DNA from 3 places in the Agrobacterium sp. DE0009 genome. Region 1 is predicted to be linked to each of the others. Evidence: predicted binding sites of a transcription regulator. Region 1 holds the regulator's gene; each other region holds the start of a gene.
The links. Region 1 encodes LexA, which represses DNA repair genes until DNA is damaged. Its sites were predicted from a motif close to TGTTCNNNNTGTGTTCNG; they were not measured.
Positions count from the first base shown of each region.

Region 2: a site for LexA is predicted at 1,923-1,940, ahead of FS804_RS07995 (DNA recombination protein RmuC). Genes of this name have one in related genera too.
Region 3: a site for LexA is predicted at 2,367-2,384, ahead of recA (recombinase RecA). Genes of this name have one in related genera too.

Region 1 is NZ_VEIU01000001.1:548,710-553,016, forward strand. It holds gene FS804_RS02805 (ABC transporter ATP-binding protein) at 1-125, shown strand, start outside; gene purU (formyltetrahydrofolate deformylase) at 239-1,084, shown strand; gene lexA (transcriptional repressor LexA) at 1,310-2,032, shown strand; gene FS804_RS02820 (glutathione S-transferase family protein) at 2,297-2,974, shown strand; gene FS804_RS02825 (ComEC/Rec2 family competence protein) at 2,994-4,307, opposite strand, start outside.
Region 2 is NZ_VEIU01000001.1:1,582,708-1,587,014, forward strand. It holds gene truA (tRNA pseudouridine(38-40) synthase TruA) at 1-329, opposite strand, end outside; gene fmt (methionyl-tRNA formyltransferase) at 329-1,264, opposite strand; gene def (peptide deformylase) at 1,310-1,822, opposite strand; gene FS804_RS07995 (DNA recombination protein RmuC) at 1,972-3,165, shown strand; gene FS804_RS08000 (ribokinase) at 3,220-4,119, shown strand; gene trmB (tRNA (guanosine(46)-N7)-methyltransferase TrmB) at 4,181-4,307, opposite strand, start outside.
Region 3 is NZ_VEIU01000001.1:60,346-64,652, reverse strand. It holds gene alaS (alanine--tRNA ligase) at 1-983, opposite strand, end outside; gene recA (recombinase RecA) at 1,217-2,308, opposite strand; gene FS804_RS00370 (carbohydrate kinase family protein) at 2,555-3,496, shown strand; gene FS804_RS00365 (pseudouridine-5'-phosphate glycosidase) at 3,526-4,307, shown strand, end outside.

The sequences.
Region 1 (4,307 bases):
TTGCCGACGAAGCTTATCTCGTCGAACTTGGTGAAGTGCGCCGCTCAGGCCCAGCTTCCGAACTCGCCGTCGATCCCGCTCTGATGGCGAGTTATCTCGGGCCGGGCGAACACGCCATCCAGTGACATCCGCGACCGCTTCGTGCTGACGCTCGGCCCCGTGGAAACGGGGCGTGGCTCCGCGTGGGCGCCGCTATGACAGCAGTCCAACCGCAACTCCATCTTCCAGGAGGCTTTAGATGAATTACGTCCTGACGCTGCGCTGCCCCAACAGAAGCGGAATCGTCGCTGCGGTCTCGGGCCGCATCGCACAGCATGGCGGCGATATTTATGAAGCTCAACAATTCGACGACCATGAAACGGGCATGTTTTTCATGCGTGTCGCCTTCTCCATGGCCGGCGACGAGGCAGGCTTTCGCAATGGACTTGCCGAGGAGATCGATCGCTTCGCTCTCGACGCCACGCTGCGTCCAGCAGGTGCGCCGCGCAAGCTGCTGCTGCTCGTTTCCCGCTTCGACCACTGCCTCGGCGATCTTCTCTATCGCCACCGCATCGGCGAATTGAATGCCGAGATCGTCGGCATCGTCGGCAACCACCCCCGCGAGGCCCTGAACCTCACGCTGATGGGCGGGATAAAGTACCATCACCTGCCGGTGACAAAAGACAACAAGGCCGAACAGGAAACGCGCATCAAGGACATCATCGAAGAAACGGGCACCGACCTCGTCGTTCTTGCCCGCTACATGCAGATCCTGTCGGACAACTTCTCCGAATACTTATCCGGGCGCTGCATCAACATTCACCACTCCTTCCTGCCGGGTTTCAAGGGCGCAAAGCCCTATCACCAAGCCCATGAGAGGGGCGTCAAAATGATCGGTGCAACGGCCCATTACGTCACCCGCGATCTCGATGAAGGGCCGATCATCTGCCAGGACGTCGAGCCGGTCAGCCATGCCGATACACCGGATGAGCTGGTCCGCAAGGGACGCGACATCGAGCGACGCGTGCTGGCCCGGGCGGTTTCATGGCACCTTGAGGACCGGGTGCTTCTCAATAAGAACAAGACGGTCGTTTTCGCGCGATAGCACAGCCCGATCTACACCCTGACCTGAAACGCGGAACAAATGGGACGCGTCGGGGCCCCGCCTGGGAACGACTTCTGGAGCTTTGGTTACCTCCAATTTGCAAAATGTAAATCCGAGCGAAGCTTAACCAGATTTTAGGGGATTGCGGAACACATATGGAACATATAGTGTTCGTTCTGTATTTGTTTCGCGACTCCAACGACGATTCTCAAGGGTGTTTTCCTCATGCTCACGCGCAAACAGCAGGAATTGCTTCTCTTCATTCATGAGCGAATGAAAGAGTCCGGCGTGCCGCCCTCCTTCGATGAAATGAAGGATGCACTCGATCTTGCTTCCAAATCCGGCATCCACCGGCTGATCACGGCGCTCGAAGAGCGCGGGTTTATTCGCCGGCTACCCAACAGGGCTCGAGCGCTCGAAGTCATCAAGCTTCCGGAGGCCTATACGCCGGGCGCAAGGCCGCAGCGCGGCTTCTCACCGAGCGTTATCGAAGGCAGTCTCGGCAAACCGAAAACGCCGGAGCCGCCCCCTGCTCCCAAGGCACCCGCAAATGACATTGCAGGTGCGGCGACCGTACCTGTCATGGGCCGGATCGCTGCCGGTGTGCCGATCTCGGCCATTCAGAACAATACGCATGACGTGGCCGTTCCAGTGGACATGCTAGGCTCAGGCGAACATTACGCGCTTGAGGTCAAGGGCGATTCGATGATCGAGGCCGGCATCTTCGATGGCGATACGGTCATCATCCGCAATGGAAATACGGCCAATCCGGGCGATATCGTTGTGGCGCTGGTGGATGATGAAGAAGCCACGCTGAAGCGGTTCCGCCGCAAGGGTGCATCCATCGCGCTGGAAGCGGCGAACCCGGCCTACGAGACCCGCATTTTTGGGCCTGATCGGGTGAAAATTCAGGGCAAGCTGGTGGGGCTTATCCGGCGCTATCATTGATGCCGCCGTCGGTCTGGATAAAACCGGATCGATTGGCAAGACATATCTAGCCTTCAAGATGAATGGCGCGTCATTCCGGTGGATTGATGCGCTTTTTTCTTTTGAAGGCATGAAGGTGCTTTTGAAAGGGTCAAGGCGGGTTTGACACGAATTCGGCCTGGATGTCGTTCACCCATCAACGGGCTTTATGAGTGCGATGGATTCTTTGCGATATTCGCCGCAACGTCGCTGGTATAAAACTGCGACACAGTCAGGAGACACGCCATGTATGATCTTTATATCGCAAACAAGAACTACTCCTCCTGGTCGCTGCGGCCATGGGTGTTGATGCGCACGCTCGGTATTGCCTTTGAAGAGAAACTCGTTCCCTTTGGCGAAGGCGTCTCATTTTCCACCTTTTCTCCCACCGGCAAGGTCCCCTGCCTCGTCGATGAGGGTGTGACGGTCTGGGAATCGCTGGCGATCGCGGAATATCTCGCCGAGCGTCATCAAGGGGTCTGGGCAAGCGACAAGCAGGCCAGAGCCTGGTCGCGTTCGGCGGCAAGCGAAATGCATGCGGGATTTTCGTCGCTGCGCAATCTCTACCCCATGTCGGTCGGCATTCGTGTCACGCCAAAGCGTGGTGATGCCGGGCTGGCAGCTGATATCAAGCGTATCGATGTTTTGTGGAGCGAAGGCCTTTCGACCTTCGGTGGTCCTTATCTCGCCGGCCAGAAGTTCACGGCAGTGGATGCCTTCTTCTGCCCCGTGGCATTCCGTTTCCAGACTTATGGTGCGGATCTATCCCCCGCAGCAAAGGCCTATTGCGATCGCCTGCTCGCCCTGCCCGCCATGCGCGAATGGTATGAGGCAGGCCTGAAAGAAATGTGGCGGGACCCAGCGCATGAAGACGAAATCGCCAGCATCGGTCAGTTGACTGCGGATCTGCGCGCGAAGGCTTGAGACGATTTGCCGGCGGCAATCATTGCGACGCCGCCAGCAGACGCGTGATCGTTTCCGGTAGCTCATGCTCGTAGCGACCAGATTTCCAATCGTAATACCGATGTTCGCTCCAAGACCGGTTCATGCCTGCGGTCGAAGCGCGCAGTTTTTCCACGACGCCCGGCTGATTGGCTGACGCGAAGTTGATCTCCACTGAACCAATGCGCCGCAAGATGTCTCGATTGAGAAGCAGCGCGCCTGAGCGGCACTGTGAAAACGAGGTTCTCTGGGAAACAATGACGACGTCGGCGATGTCACATGCCTTTCCAGCCAGACGCCCTTCCTCCAGCACGATGATCCATTCGCCGCTCTGTGCCTGCGCCACGCACCAGCGACCCCGCTTGCAGGTGAAAACGCCCGGCGTTCCCGCTTTCAGCGCAACCGCCATCTCGCGTGCGGCGGCTCGCAACTCCTCCTGCGACAGCTTTGCTTTTTTGGTAAACGTCTCTGGCCGGTCCCGCTGCAGAATAACCGGCGCCTGCGGTGTCTTGGCAAGCAGCAGCGCCCTCTGCCACTGGTCATAAATAAAGCCATGGGGTCGGGTTCTCGTGGTGTAAACCTTCTCATCGGCAAGAAGCGCCACCAGCGAGCCATCTTCATGAACGAGGAGATCCGGCAGATCGCGTTGAAATGTCGTTGCCGAGAGCCCGAAGGCAAGCAGCAGAGGCGGGATGCCCAAGAGCGCCAGGCGGGTGCGCAACAGGGTGAGCAGCAGAAAGCCGGCCGAGGCGATACCGATGAACCAGCCATGCGGGCGTCCGGTCGCTGCGCTTCCGCCCCAGGACGCAACTTCGTCCGCGACCTCGATGACCATCGCCATGCCATAGCCCATGACCTTCAGAAATGGCGCGTCGAGCCCGAACGGCATCAGCAGCATGGCGATCAGACCGAAGGGCATCACAATCAGCGACATCAGCGGCGTCGCGGCAAGATTGGCGAAAAGTCCATAGGTGGTGACACGTTGGAAATGTTCGGCGGAATAGATTGCCGTCGAAAGCCCGCCAATCAGCGACGTCGTGATGACGCCCGCCATCACAGCGCCTGCCATCTGCGCGACCGTGATCCAGCTGGGCTTTCTTCCCATATAAAGACGCTCGCGACCACTACGCCGGCGGCTCCAGGCGGCGTAGGCGGAAACAAGCGCGATTGTCGCCGCAAAAGACATCTGAAAGCTTGGCCCCATCACTTCGGAGGGCGAGAGCGCGAGAACAATGAGAGCGGAAAGCGCGACGTTTCTGAGGCTGAGCGACGGCTGGTCAAACAGCACCGCGACCAGCATGATCGACATCATCAG
Region 2 (4,307 bases), 1.0 Mb from region 1:
CGAAGGGCGGAGAAACGGGCGTCGAAATCCTCGGTCACAGCGGCAGCATCGAGCACGGCTACGGCCTCACCCGCCATGGCGAGATGCGCGTTCAAGGCATTGCGGAGCTTGTAGGGCTCCCAGTCTCGCGAGAGATCGACGTGAACGACCTGGCCAACGGCATGCACGCCGGAATCGGTGCGGCCAGCGCCGCGAATGGAAACGCTCTCGCCGGTCAGCGACCGAACCGCAGCCTCCAGAGCACCCTGAACCGAGGGGCCGTTTTCCTGTCTCTGCCAGCCATAATAGGGCGTGCCGTCATATTCGACGGTCATGCGGAAGCGTGGCATCAGCCGAGCCTCGTGGTTGCCGGAACCGGCGTGCCGCGCACGAAATCGGCGGCCGACATCGGCTTGCCGCCCGCTTTCTGCAAACGGGTGAGCCGCACGGCGCCGCTGCCGCAGGCAATGGTGAGTACGTCATCCAATGCGCTGCCTGCCTCGCCCATACCGCTCGCCAGCTCGGACGCCAGTACCTTGACGCGCTCCGGCTTGCCGCCGATCTCCATCTCCAGCCATGCGCCGGGGAACGGCGAGAGGCCACGAATATGATTATGCACATCCTGCGCCGGTCTTGAAAAATCGATGCGGGTCTCGCCCTTGTCGATTTTCGCGGCGTAGAGAACGCCTTCTTCTGCCTGCTCGACGAGGGGCAGCTCATCTGCTTCCAGCTTGTCCATTGCCTGACGCATCAACCGAGCGCCTGTCAGCATCAGGCTGTCATGCAGCTCGCCGGCCGTCATATTTTCGTCAATCGCCACCTTTGCGGTGAGCGCGACGGGGCCGGTATCGAGCCCCTTTTCCATTTTCATGACCATCATGCCGGTTTCGGTGTCCCCGGCCATGATCGCCCGCTGGATGGGGGCAGCACCGCGCCAGCGCGGAAGCAGCGAGGCGTGACCATTGAAGCAGCCAAGACGCGTGCCGGAGAGAATCGCCTCAGGTAGCAGCAGTCCGTAAGCCACGACAACAGCTACATCGGCGTTGAAATCCCGGAACTGCTCGCGATCCTCATCGGCTTTGAAATTTACGGGTGTGAACACAGGCAAACCCAGCAGTTCCGCAGCCTGATGCACCGGCGATTTCTGCAGATCAAGGCCGCGACGGCCGCCGGGACGCGGCGGCTGGGTGTAGACGGCGGTGATCTCATGACCAGCTTCCACCAGTGCACGCAACGTCGGAACGGAAAATTCCGGCGTGCCCATGAATATGATGCGAAGAGCCATGATCGCCCCCTGCCCTGTCTTCCGCCCCGTCAGCTGTGTGCCGGATCAGACTTTTGCGCGGGCTGCTTTCGTGAATTTCTTGATGACCATGTCACGCTTCAATCGCGAAATATGGTCGATGAACAGAACACCATTCAGGTGATCGATCTCGTGCTGGAGACAGGTTGCGAGCAGGCCGTCCGCCTCGACCGTCTGCTGCTTGCCGTCACGCCCGACATATTGCACGGTGAGGGACGCAGGGCGCTCCACTTCGGCGTAATAATCGGGAATCGAGAGACAGCCTTCCTCATAGGTGGAGATATCGTCCGAAACCTTGAGGATTTCCGGATTGATGAAGACGATCGGGTTCTTTTCTTCGCCTTCGCGCGCAACATCGATCACCAGCATCCGGCGCGGCACGCCGATCTGGATAGCAGCAAGCCCGATCCCCGGTGCATCATACATGGTTTCAAGCATGTCGTCGGCAAGACGCAGCACCTCGGCATCCACCTTTTCGATGGGCTTGGATTGCTGGCGCAGCACGGGATCGGGCAAAATGATAAGCGGTTTGATGGTCATGGCTTCCCATAACGTATCTCTCGCGCAGAGGAAATAAAAAACACGACGATGAAAAGGGCGGGCGGCATCCGCTCTGCCGGACTCATTTCCGCCGCAGGAATGTTCTTGTTTTGATCTTACGAATCATCGGAAATCTGCTAGATTTAGTCATGAGCATAGACTTCTCCGTTCTCCTTGAGCCCGCGCTTCGGGCCGGCTCCGTCGATATCAGCTTCGGCGCGCTGCTTGCTGCGGTGGTTTTCGGCCTCGCGGTGACATGGCTTGTGACCACAAACCGATCGAAAAAGGCGGGAGCCGATGGTGAAATCTCTGATCTCCTGAAAACCCAGTCCGAATTGCATGGACGCATCGCGGCTATGGCGGAAACGCTTGGCACGCGCCAGAGCGAGATGAGCCAGACGCTCAACCAGCGGCTTGATGGCATGTCGCAGCGTCTTGGCGAAACGCTGACGGAGCAGACCCGGTCGACCCATGAGAATCTAAGCCGCCTGCAGGAGCGCCTCGCGGTCATCGATGCCGCGCAGGGCAATATTCAGGATCTGGCCAAGGACGTGGTCGGGCTTCAGGCGATCCTTTCCAACAAGCAGACACGCGGAGCCTTCGGACAGGCACGGATGGAGACGCTGATCGCCGACGCCCTGCCGCCGGGCGCCTTCCAGCTGCAGCCGACGCTTTCGAACGGTTATCGGCCCGACTGCACCATCAAGATGCCGAACAATGCGCCGCCGCTCGTCATCGACGCGAAGTTCCCGCTGGAAGCCTGGAACGCCATCAAGGCAGACGAGACGCCTGAAACCAAACGCGCCGCCGTGCAGCAGTTCCGCCGGGACATGGAGGTGCATATTCGCGATGTCGCCGAGAAATATCTTATTCGCGGCGAAACACAGGATACCGCTTTCATCTTCGTGCCATCGGAGTCGATCTTCGCCGATATTCACCAGCATTTCGAATATCTGGTGCAGCGCGCCCACCGCGCCCGGGTGGTCATCGTTTCGCCATCGCTGCTGATGCTCTCGGTACAGGTCATCCAGTCCGTTCTGAAAGACCAGCGCATGCGCGAGCAGGCGCATCTCATTCAGGGTGAAGTGGCGCTGCTCATGGACGATGTGCGGCGGCTGGACGACAGGACGCGCAAGCTGCAGGCCCATTTCGGCCTGGCGCAGAAGGACGTCGACATGATGCTCATCTCGTCCGACAAGGTACTGGCCCGTGGCCAGAAGATCGAGGGACTCGACTTCTCACCAACGGAAAAAGACGCGACGCATGGAGAAATCGACCAGGCCCGGCGCTTTGCGGAAAACCGAGCCGGTGCGGCCAAATTGCGGGTAGTTGACGACGAGTGATCGTCTCGGGCAAAGTCGCCGCCTTGCTTAAATTTCATACGGACCCAGCGCCCCATGATTACTGTTTTTGGCTCCATCAACATGGACCTCGTCGCGACCGCCAAACGCCTGCCCAAGCCCGGTGAAACAGTCACGGGAGATACATTCTCCACGGCCGCCGGCGGCAAGGGAGCCAATCAGGCTCTGGCTGCACAGCGCGCGGGCGCCACGGTCAAGATGGCGGGCGCTGCGGGCGATGACACCTTTGCCGCTCCGGCACTGACCTTGCTGCGCGACGCGGGGACCGATCTGTCATTGGTCAAAACCGCCCCTGGCGCAACGGGTACGGCGGTGATCCTGATCGGTGAAGGCGGAGAGAACATGATCTCGGTCATTCCGGCTGCCAATGGCGAGGTTTCCGCATCCGATGCTACAAGAACCATATCCGAAATGGCTGCGGGCGATATTCTGATGCTGCAGTTCGAAATTCCAGCTGCAGCGATCGAGGCGGCGCTGACGGCTGCCAGGGCGAAACGCATCACCACAATCATCAACACCGCGCCGCTGACCGCAGACGCACCGCGCCTTAGCGCTCTTGCCGATATCGTCATTGCCAATGAAACCGAGTTCGAGCTGCTGATCGGCAAGAATGGCCTCTCCAGCGACGGGCGGGAAACCGAACTCAAGGCCCTTCACGAGACGACCGGCCAGACATTGATCGTCACGCTTGGAGCCGACGGCGTGATCGCCATTCGTAACGGCAAGGTCTACAGGGCGTCGGGCCTCAAGATCGAGCCGGTCGACACGGTTGGCGCGGGTGATACCTTCTGTGGTTACCTTGCCGCCAGCCTTGATCAGGGCATCGAATTCGAACGTGCATTGAAGCGGGCCGCAGTCGCAGGCTCACTCGCCTGCACACGCGCCGGCGCCCAGCCTTCCATTCCGCTGGCGGCGGAAGTGGACGCGGCGCTCTGAGGTCTTGCCGCTTGCGCATTTTCCGGAGGTAAATCCGGGGCGCGCATTTGCTGGAAATGCTTTAGCGACGGATGAAGGTGAGATAGGCCGAGCTGCGGCCTTCTCGTTTTGCCTTGTTCTCGTAACGCGTGCCCGGCCAGTTGGCATAGGGCGTGCGCCAGTCATCAGCGCTTGTCGCCGTCCATTCA
Region 3 (4,307 bases), 490 kb from region 1:
GGCAACAGCTTGTAGATCAGCGGCTCGCGCGCGCCGAGCAGCTCGGCATGGCGCATGGCGCGGCGCATGATGCGGCGCAGAACATAACCGCGGCCTTCATTGGACGGCAGGACGCCATCGGCAATGAGGAAGGCGGACGAGCGCAGATGGTCGGCGATGACCCGGTGGCTGGCGCGTTTCTCACCTTCAGCCGGAACGCCTGTCGCTTCCACCGAAGCGGCAATCAGCGCCCGGAACAGGTCCGTATCGTAATTGTCATGTTTGCCCTGCAGCAGCGCGGAAATACGCTCCAGACCCATGCCGGTATCGATCGACGGGCGCGGCAGGTCGATACGCTCTTCCTTCGTCACCTGCTCATATTGCATGAAGACGAGGTTCCAGATTTCGATGAAGCGATCGCCATCTTCTTCCGGCGAGCCGGGCGGGCCGCCCCAGATATGATCGCCGTGGTCGTAGAAGATTTCGGAACAGGGACCGCAGGGGCCGGTATCGCCCATCGCCCAGAAATTATCGCTGGTCGGGATGCGGATGATGCGGTCATCGGAGAAACCGGCGATCTTCTTCCAGAGGTTAAAGGCCTCGTCGTCGGTGTGATAGACCGTGACCAGCAGACGATTGCGGTCGATGCCGAATTCTTTGGTGATCAGGTTCCAGGCGTGCGTGATCGCCTCTTCCTTGAAATAATCGCCAAAGGAGAAATTGCCGAGCATTTCGAAGAAGGTGTGGTGGCGGGCGGTATAACCGACATTGTCGAGGTCATTATGCTTACCGCCAGCGCGCACGCATTTCTGCGCGGTTGCGGCGGTGGAATAGGGACGGCTTTCCAGACCGGTAAAGACGTTCTTGAACTGCACCATGCCGGCATTGGTGAACATCAGCGTCGGATCGTTGCGCGGCACCAGCGGGCTGGAGGGCACAATCTCGTGTCCGTTCTTCTTGAAGTAGTCGAGAAAGGTCGACCGAATTTCATTTACACCGCTCATGCCCACACACCGCTCACAGCTGGAGTCCATCACCGCCACCTGTAACGATGGCTATATTGCAAAATCACTGGCTTTTATCGTCCGTATCCTGCCCTGTCCAGCCATGGAGACCGGTGAAGGCGCACCGACAAAGAAAAAGGACCATGCGACGGGAAATCACACGGCCCAATTCATTTCAATCAGCTCATTTCAACGAAGCGGCCAGACGGTCGATGTCCGAACCTTCTTGCATATCACCCTTCGTCACCGTCACCATCGCTGTCGCCGGCATCCGGACCACCATTCTGCAGGAACCGGTCAGCGATCAGACCGGCATTCTGGCGCAACGCCAGTTCGATCTCGTTGGCCGTATCCGGATTGTCGCGCAGGAAGGTCTTGGCATTTTCACGCCCCTGCCCGAGACGCTGGCTGTTATAGGAGAACCAGGCACCAGACTTTTCGACGATGCCGGCCTTTACGCCGAGGTCGACAAGCTCGCCGGTCTTGGAAACGCCTTCGCCATACATGATGTCGAATTCCACCTGCTTGAAGGGCGGCGCCATTTTGTTCTTGACGACCTTGACGCGCGTCTGGTTGCCGACAACCTCTTCGCGTTCCTTGACAGCGCCGATACGGCGGATGTCGAGGCGAACCGAGGCGTAGAACTTGAGAGCGTTACCGCCGGTCGTCGTTTCCGGCGAACCGAACATGACGCCAATCTTCATACGGATCTGGTTGATGAAGATGACCATGCATTTCGACTTGGAGATCGAAGCGGTCAGCTTGCGCAGCGCCTGGCTCATCAGACGCGCCTGAAGACCCGGCAGGCTATCACCCATCTCGCCTTCGATTTCCGCCCGCGGCGTCAGCGCCGCAACGGAGTCGACCACGAGCACGTCAACCGCGCCGGAGCGCACCAGCGTATCGGTGATCTCAAGCGCCTGCTCGCCCGTATCCGGCTGCGAGATCAGCAGACTCTGCAGATCAACGCCAAGCTTGCGGGCATAGACCGGATCGAGCGCATGTTCGGCATCGACGAAGGCGCAGATGCCGCCCTTCTTCTGGGCTTCCGCAATGGTCTGCAGCGCCAGCGTCGTTTTACCCGAGCTTTCCGGACCGTAAATTTCAATGATGCGCCCCTTCGGCAGACCGCCGATGCCGAGCGCGATATCCAGGCTGAGCGAGCCCGTCGAAACGGTTTCCACTTCAACCACATTTTCATTAGAACCGAGCTTCATGATCGATCCCTTGCCGAACGACCGTTCGATCTGGGAGAGCGCCGCTTCCAGTGCCTTGCTTTTATCCACCGATTTATCCTCTACGAGACGCAAAGAATTTTGTGCCATCCGAACCACCTTTAGGTTATTGAAGCCGCACAGGCAATGTAGCAGTATGGGAACGGTATGTACTCTATTTGTTCTCATTTCACAAGGCTGAGCCAGCATATTGAAAACAAATAGTGATAAGTCGTTTGTTCTGCTTTCGTTTTTCTGTGCGCGGCCGCTTGCCGTAAACCGGAGGCGAGGTCAGGAAGACGTCAGTTTAGGCCGAATCGTCCGGTCTTTCCATCCGCCAAAGAGGGAAATGCAAGCGTGAAGAAAATACTCGTTCTGGGCGGCGCGCACATCGACAGGCGCGGCATGATCGAGACTGAAACGGCGCCGGGCGCCAGCAACCCCGGCTCCTGGATGGAAGAGGCGGGCGGTGGCGGTTTCAACGCCGCGCGCAACCTTTCCCGGCTCGGCTTTCAAGTCCGTATCATCGCCCCACGCGGCGGCGACGTGACGGGCGAAGCGGTGGCGGAGGCTGCGCGACAGGCGGGAGTCGAGGACACGCCTTTCACCTTCCTCGACCGGCGCACACCGAGCTACACCGCCATTCTGGAGCGTGACGGCAATCTCGTCATCGCGCTGGCCGATATGGATCTCTACAAGCTCTTCACCCCGCGCCGCCTCAAGATACGCACTGTCCGCGAGGCGATAACGGCGAGCGATATCCTGCTTTGCGACGCCAACCTGCCTGAGGATACGCTGACGGCACTAGGCCTCGTTGCCCGCGCCTGCGAAAAGCCGCTCGCCGCCATCGCCATTTCGCCGGCAAAGGCGGTGAAGCTGAAAGCGGCGCTCGGCGATATCGACATCCTCTTCATGAATGAGGCGGAAGCCTGCGCGCTCACTGGCAAGACGGCGGCTGACGTGCGCGACTGGCCCGATATTTTACGCGAGGCCGGGCTTTCCGGCGGCGTCGTCACCCGCGGCGCAAGCGAAGTCGTGGCCTTCAACGAAACGGAAAAAGCAATCCTCCACCCGCCCCTCATCCGTGAGGTGAAGGACGTCACCGGCGCCGGGGATGCCATGGCCTCCGGTTACCTCGCTGCCATTGCGGAGGGAAAAACAATTAGGGAGGCGTTGAGACAGGGGGCCGCGGCAGCGGCGATTACCGTGCAATCGCCCTTTGCGACATCCCACGACCTATCAAAAGACAGTGTCGAAGCCATGTTGGGGCTTGTTCCCCAGGCCGAAATGCTGGCATGAACCCGCTTTTAAGAACTGGAACAGATGAAATGACCCGCCCCATCTCCCCTCTCCTGCCGATCGTCTATTCTCAGGAAGTCGCCGCCGCCAAGCAGCGCGGTGCGCCGCTCGTTGCGCTCGAATCGACCATCATCACCCATGGCATGCCCTATCCCGGCAATATCGAGATGGCGGAAAGCGTCGAGCAGATCATCCGTGATCAGGGCGCGGTTCCGGCCACCATCGCCGTCATTCACGGCACGCTGCATATCGGCCTTGAGAAGGATCAGCTTGAGGCGCTGGCCCAGACCACGGATGCGATGAAGGTCTCACGCGCCGATATCGCCTTTGCGATCGCCGAGCGCCGCACGGGCGCAACGACGGTTGCCGCCACCATGATCGCCGCCGCCCGCGCCGGCATCCGCGTTTTCGCGACCGGCGGCATTGGCGGCGTGCACAAGGGTGCGGAAGAGACCTTCGACATTTCCGCCGACCTGACCGAGCTTGCCAAAACGGGCGTCATCGTCGTCTGCGCCGGCGCGAAAGCCATTCTCGATATTCCGAAGACGCTTGAAGTCCTCGAAACCAACGGCGTACCCGTCGTCACCTTCGGCTCGGAAGAGTTCCCGGCCTTCTGGTCGCGCTCCTCCGGCCTGGCGAGCCCACTTTCGCTGAACAGCCCGGCCGCAATCGCCAACTTCCAGACGACCCGCGAACAGCTCGGCATCGATGGCGGCATGCTGGTAGCCAATCCCGTGCCGGAAGCCGACGAAATTCCGCGCGAGGAAATGGAAATCTACATCAACCGCGCCATCTCGCATGCCGAGCGGGA